Regions from separate parts of the Mesorhizobium sp. M1004 genome, predicted to be linked through region 1. Evidence: predicted binding sites of a transcription regulator. Region 1 holds the regulator's gene; each other region holds the start of a gene.

What was found. Region 1 encodes PhoB, which activates phosphate uptake and scavenging genes when phosphate is short. Its sites were predicted from a motif close to TGTCATNNANCTGTCAT; they were not measured.
Region 2: NKH54_RS22295 (bifunctional 2',3'-cyclic-nucleotide 2'-phosphodiesterase/3'-nucleotidase) is a predicted target of PhoB. The motif match lies at 1,427-1,443, and genes of this name have one in related genera.
Region 3: NKH54_RS27835 (LTA synthase family protein) is a predicted target of PhoB. The motif match lies at 945-961, and genes of this name have one in related genera.

What each region holds. Positions count from the first base shown of each region.
Region 1 covers NZ_JAMYNB010000003.1:237,190-239,455, reverse strand. The annotation lists gene NKH54_RS08105 (ROK family protein) at 1-740, shown strand, start outside; gene phoB (phosphate regulon transcriptional regulator PhoB) at 771-1,460, opposite strand; gene phoU (phosphate signaling complex protein PhoU) at 1,477-2,181, opposite strand; gene pstB (phosphate ABC transporter ATP-binding protein PstB) at 2,223-2,266, opposite strand, start outside.
Region 2 covers NZ_JAMYNB010000011.1:52,053-54,318, forward strand. The annotation lists gene NKH54_RS22290 (NAD(P)/FAD-dependent oxidoreductase) at 138-1,403, shown strand; gene NKH54_RS22295 (bifunctional 2',3'-cyclic-nucleotide 2'-phosphodiesterase/3'-nucleotidase) at 1,545-2,266, shown strand, end outside.
Region 3 covers NZ_JAMYNB010000017.1:76,934-79,199, forward strand. The annotation lists gene fabD (ACP S-malonyltransferase) at 1-734, opposite strand, end outside; gene NKH54_RS27835 (LTA synthase family protein) at 1,012-2,266, shown strand, end outside.

The DNA of each region.
Region 1 (2,266 bases):
TGTGGTCGCCAATCACGCCACTGACCGACATTGCCTTCGCCGACATGTTGGAAGCGGAATTCGGCATTCCTGCCACCATGGAGAACGACTGCAATATGATGGCGGTGGCCCTGCAATGGCGCCAGCCCGAGCGCTACCGCGACAATTTCATCGCGATCCTCTTGTCGCACGGCATCGGCATGGGGCTGGTGCTGAAAGGCGAACTGTTCACCGGCACCCATTCCTCGGGCGGCGAGTTCGGCCACATGATCCACCGTCCGGGCGGCGCGCTCTGCCGCTGCGGGCGGCGCGGCTGCGTCGAGGCCTATGCCGGAAACTACGCCATCTGGCGCAGCGCCAAAATGATGAGCGAAGATGCCGAGCCGGTCGATATCGGCGACGCTGATATGCGCGCACTCGCCGCGCGCGCCCGCGAAACCGATGGCCCGGAGCGCGAAGCCTATCGCAAGGCCGGTGAGGCGCTCGGCTTCGGCCTCGGCAGCCTGTTTGCGCTGATCGACCCGGCGCCTGTCGCCATGGTTGGCGTCAGCGCCGCCGCCTTCGACCTGATCGAGCCGGCATTGCGCGAAGCGATCGCCCAGACCGCCGGCGGCCAGCACTCGAAGTCGATCTCCTTCGACACCGAGCCCAACGAGCTGCCGCTGATCCGCGAAGGCTGTGCCATGCGCGCGCTCGGCTTCGTCGATCAGGAGATTTTCGCGCCGGGCATTCAGGCCAAATCCGGCAAGCATGTCGCCTGAATGGCCGGCAACGGCGCGACGCGCAGCATCCTAGTCTTCCCTGATCGCGTAGCCGGCGCCGCGAATGGTACGGATGACATCCGGCATGCGGCCGTTGTTGACCGCTTTGCGTAAGCGCCCGACATGGACGTCGACGGTTCGCTCGTCGATGTAGATCGTCTCGCCCCAGACATTGTCGAGCAGCTGGCTGCGCGAGAACACGCGGCCGGGATGGCGCATCATGAATTCGAGCAGCCGGAACTCGGTCGGTCCGAGCCTGATCTCGCTCTTCTTGCGGTAGACACGGTGCGACTCGCGGTCGAGCACGATGTCGCCGACCTTGAGCACGCTGGACAGCACTTCCGGCTTGGCCCGGCGCAGCAGCGCCTTCACGCGCGCCATGAACTCCGGCGTCGAGAATGGCTTGACCAGATAGTCGTCGGCACCGGTGGACAGGCCGCGCACGCGATCGCTTTCCTCACCGCGCGCGGTCAGCATGATGATCGGCAGCCGCTCGGTTTCGGGCCGCACTCTAAGCCGCCGGCAGAGCTCGATGCCGGAAACAGCGGGCACCATCCAGTCGAGCACCAGGAGATCGGGCACGTTTTCCTGCAGGCGGATCTCGGCCTCGTCGCCGCGTGTCACCACCTCGACGTGATAGCCTTCGGATTCGAGGTTGTAGCGGAGGAGCACGCCTAGCGGCTCCTCGTCCTCCACGACCATGATGCGTGGCGCGATCATAGGCAGTTCACCCTCATCAGGCCGGCGTGGCCATCGCCGTCTCGTCCTGCTTCGGACGATTGGCGGGCAATTGCTGGCCGGTCAGCACATAATACGCATTTTCGGCGATGTTGGTGACATGATCGCCGATGCGCTCAAGATTCTTGGCGCAGAACAAGAGATGCGTGCAGGCGGTGATGTTGCGAGGGTCTTCCATCATGTAGGTCAAGAGCTCACGAAACACGGACGTGTATTTGACGTCGATGCGCTCGTCGTCATTCCTGAGTTTTGCAAGAGCTGCCGCATCGGTGGCGGCATATTCCTCGACGACGCCTTGCACCTGGATCAGCACCAGCTGCGCCATGGCATCGATGGAGTGCGAGAGGTCGCGCGGCGTGACGCTCAAGCCCACGGTGCCGACGCGTTTGGCGATGTTCTTGGCGAGATCGCCGATGCGCTCGAGGTCGCCGGCCATGCGGATCGAGCCGACCACGGCGCGCAGATCGTTGGCCATCGGCTGGCGCTTGGCGATCAGCGTGATGGCGCGGTCGTCCAGTTCGCGCTGGCGCGCATCCATGATGGCGTCGTCGGAAACGACACGCTGTGCCAGCGCATTGTCCGAATTGAGCAGCGCCCTGGTCGAGCCGCTGACCATCGAGCCTGCCAGATCGCCCATGTCGCGGATCAGCTTGCTGATCTGCCCGAGCTCTTCATCGAAGGAGGCGACGGTATGTTCACCCATGATCTTGGTCCTCGTGCCTGAAAATTCACCCGCCGGACGGCTCAGCCGAAGCGGCCGGTAATGTAGTCCTGGGTGCGCTTGTCGT
Region 2 (2,266 bases), on a different contig from region 1:
CCATGCTTGCCGACATAGGCATTCGCGACATCCGGCGACGAGTCCTGGGCAGCCTTAAGCGGCAATCTAGCTCGCCGCGACATTGTTGCGGTGCACAAAAATCACTAGATAAAGGGAGACAAATAGGGGTGAATGCGATGAGTGAAACCAGCCATCATGTCGTTGTCGTCGGCGCAGGGTTCGGCGGTCTCGAACTCACCCGGGCGCTGGCCGGCGCACCCGTGCGCATCACCATGATCGACAAGCGCAACCATCACCTTTTCCAGCCGCTGCTCTACCAGGTGGCGACCACCTCGCTGGCGACCTCGGAAGTCGCCTGGCCGATCCGTCATCTGCTGCGCAAGCGCGAGGACGTGACGACCCTGCTCGGCAACGTCACCGGCGTCGACCGTCCAGGCAAACGCGTGCTGCTTGAGGACGGCAGTTCTGTTCCCTACGACACGCTGGTGCTCGCCACCGGCGCGCGTCATGCTTATTTCGGCCACGACGAATGGGAGCCTTTCGCGCCCGGGCTGAAGACGCTTGAAGACGCAACCACCATTCGCCGGCGCATCCTGCTCGCCTTCGAGCAGGCCGAGCGCGAGACCGATCCGGCCAAGCGCCAGGCACTGCTGACACTGGTCATCGTCGGCGGCGGCCCGACCGGCGTGGAGCTTGCCGGCACCATTGTCGAACTCGCGCATGAAACGCTGCGCGGCGAATTCCGCAACATCGACACGCGTGAGGCGCGTGTGGTGCTGGTGGAGGCCGGAGACAGGATCCTAGCCAATTTCGCGCCAAAGCTGTCCGACTATGCGCGCAAGGCGCTGGAGCGGCGGGGCGTCACGGTCGAGCTTGGCCGCGCCGTCACGCGCCTCGATGCCGAAGGCGTCGTCTTTGGCGAGACGCATCTGCCGGCGCGAACCATCCTGTGGGCCGCCGGCGTAGCGGCTTCGCCCGCGGGAGAGTGGCTGGGCGCGCCGGTGGACCGGGCGGGCAGGGTAATGGTCGAGCCCGATCTGACCGTGCCGAACAGTCCGGAGATCTTCGTCGTCGGCGACACAGCGCATGTCTTGCGGCTGGACGGCAAGCCGGTGCCAGGCGTGGCGCCCTCCGCCAAGCAGGAGGGCAAGCATGTTGCCGCGACAATCAGGGCGCGGCTGGCCGGCGATAGCGCGCCGCGCCCTTTCCGCTACAAACATGCCGGCGACCTGGCGACGATCGGCAAGTGGGCAGCCGCGATCGATTTCGGCTCGATCAAGCTCACGGGATGGCTTGCCTGGTGGCTGTGGGGCGTGGCGCATATCTACTTCCTGATCGGTTTTCGCAACCGGCTCTCGGTGTCGCTTAGCTGGCTATGGATCTATTTCACCGGCCAGCGCAGCGCGCGGCTGATCACCCAGGGCGATGATAACAAGGGCTGAGGTTCTCAACCGCGGCCAAGGATATTCATCCAGCCGTCACCTTTTGCTGATCGACTGACTTCCCGATGGACATGGCCGGTTTTCGGCGCGAAGCTTCCGCCCGGGGCTGGGATCTTGTCACGTCGCTGGGAAGGAAAACCAATGCCGCATCTCAACTACCCCGTCTCCCGCCGTAGTTTGCTTGCCGGTGCGGCCGCCAGCGGGGCGCTGATCATGCTGCATCCGTTTTCCGCCCGCGCGCAGGCCAATCAAGCGCATCTGAGGATCATGGAGACCACCGACATCCATGTGAATGTGCTGCCTTACGACTACTACGCAGACAAAGCCAACGACACGATGGGCCTGTCGCGGACGGCCTCACTGATCGCGGCGGTGCGCAAGGAAGCCACCAATGCGATGCTGATCGACAATGGCGATCTTTTGCAGGGCAATCCGATGGGCGATTACATCGCCTATGAGAAGGGCCTCAAGGAAGGCGATCTGCATCCGATCATGAAGGGCATGAACCTGCTGGGCTATGAATGCTCGACGCTCGGCAATCACGAGTTCAATTACGGCCTGTCGTTCCTCGACAAGGTGCTGGCCGGGGCCAATTTCCCGTTCGTCTGCGCCAATCTGATCCGCGGCACCGAGCTTGCCGCCAACCCGCGCGACGACAAGCTCTACCTCAAGCCCTATGTCATCCTCGACAAGAAGATCAAGGACGGGTCGGGCGCCGAGCAGCCGATCAAGATCGGCATCATCGGCTTCGTGCCGCCGCAGATCATGGTCTGGGACCTGAAGAACCTGGAAGGCAATGTCAGGACGCGCGACATCGTCGAGGCGGCCAGGGCATGGGTGCCGCAGATCAAGGAGGAGGGCGC
Region 3 (2,266 bases), on a different contig from region 1:
TCGGGGTCGCTGGTCGGGACTACAGTGACGTTGGAGACGACGGGCACCACCGGTGCATTCTTGGTCACGCCGGCCAGCGCCTCGCGCATGACATCGGCCGCCGGCGCCATCAGCGCCGAATGGAAGGGTGCGGAGACCTGCAGCATCAGCGCCCGCTTGGCGCCCTTTTCGGTGCACAGTTTCGCGGCGAGTTCCACCGCCGCCCTGGCGCCGGAGATCACCAGCTGGCCGCCGCCATTGTCGTTGGCGATCTGGCAGACCTTGCCGGATCCCGTTGCGGCCTCGGTGCAAGCGGCTTCGACGTCGGGCTGTTCCAGTCCGATGATCGCCGCCATGGCGCCCTCGCCGGCCGGCACCGCCGCCTGCATGGCGTTGCCGCGGATGCGCAGCAGCCGGGCGGCATCGGCGACCGAAACGAAACCGGCCGCGGCAAGGGCGGAATATTCGCCGAGCGAATGACCGGCAACGTAGGCAACCTTGTCCTTCAGCGAAAAGCCGCGCGCTTCCAGCGAGCGGATTCCCGCCAGCGAGACCGCCATCAGCGCCGGCTGGGCATTGGCAGTCAGGGTCAGCGCCTCTTCCGGGCCTTCCCAGATCAGTTTCGACAGCTTTTCGCCCAGCGCATCATCGACTTCCTCGAACACCCTGCGTGCCTCGGGGAAGGCGTCGGCGAGGTCCTTGCCCATGCCGACAGCCTGGCTGCCCTGTCCCGGAAAGGTGAATGCGACGGCCATTTGGGCGCTCTCCAGCGGCTGATTTTTACTGCCTGTGACGCAAGGCGGACCGCCAAGTCAAGCCCGGAGGGGGTATTTCGGCTCTCGCTTGAACCGGAGCTGACCCCGAGTCCCTGTTCCCAAAGGCTTTTTGCCGATCACACCTGATGAAAACCGCTCACGAATCGTTTGCTGGCTCTTCTTATTTTCGCCACAGGCGCTAGCTTTTGCATGACAGTTCTATGACAGAACGGTGGCGCGAGTGGAAATACGCGTTGCTTGGGCCGGGGGAAGAGACGTGGCTAGGATCAGGAAGGGCGCGGCCGTACCCGCGCCACAGTTCTTGGAAGACGATCCGTCCACCGGCTACCTGCCGGGGCGCAGATGGCCGGTCATCCGCTACGGTCTGGTCACGCTGCTTGCCTCCGCCATCCTGGTGTTCGCCATCGAATGGATCGTGCGCGGCGACTTCTTCGGCACAGTCGACTTCTTCCTGCAGCCATTCAAGCCGGGCTGGACCACCATCATTGTCTTTGCATTGGTGCTGATGGGACTGGACGCCGTGCTTGGCCGCAGTCACCAGAGCCTGATGATCGTGGCGCCGCTGACGCTGGCGCTGGCCTTTGTCGGGCATCAGAAGTCGCATTATCTCGGCGATCCGCTCTACCCAACCGATTTTCTTTATTCGCGCCAGATCATGGCACTGATGCCGCTCCTGGTGCGCGAGCGGCCCTGGACGGCGCTCGCCATGGCGGTCGGCATCGTCGCCGGCCTGTCGCTGCTGATCTATGGCTGGCGGTTGTGGCGCCGCAAGGTTCCGATCCTCAGCCGCAAAGGGCGGCTGGCGCGGCTGACGCTGGCAGTGCCGCTGCTCGCCTTCTTCGTCTCAATCATGGACTACGCCACCTTCTCGTGGACCCGCGACCGGCTGCAGATCATCCCGATCATGTGGGACCAGAAGGAGAACTACGCCTCCAACGGGTTTGCGCTGGCCTTCGCGCTCAACGTGCCGATGGCGCATGTCTCGGCGCCGGCGGGCTATTCCGACAAGGCGATCGACGCGATCGACAGGCCTGCTGTGGCGGCCTCGGTACCGGATGAGAAACCCGACATCATCGTGGTGATGAGCGAATCTTTCTGGGATCCGACCAAGCTGCCCGGCGTCACAATCACGCCTGACCCGATCCCCAATGTGCGGGCGCTGCGTTCCGGCTATATGTTTTCGCCGGAATTCGGCGGCATGACCGCCAACATCGAATTCGAGGCGCTGACCGGCTTTTCCAATGCCTTCCTGCCGGCGGGCTCGATCCCCTACCAGCAATATGTGCGCACGCCGACGCCGTCGCTGGCGACCTTCCTGAAAAGCGAGGGCTACCGGGCGCGCGCCATCCATCCGGGCACCAACTGGTTCTGGAACAGAGGCGCCGTCTATGCCGATTTCGGTTTCAACGATTTCCGCTCGGAAGAGACGCTGCCGCCACTGGAAAAGCGCGGGCCGCTGGCTTCCGATGCCTCGATGACCGACGAGATCATCGCAGAGGCCGACGCCAGCG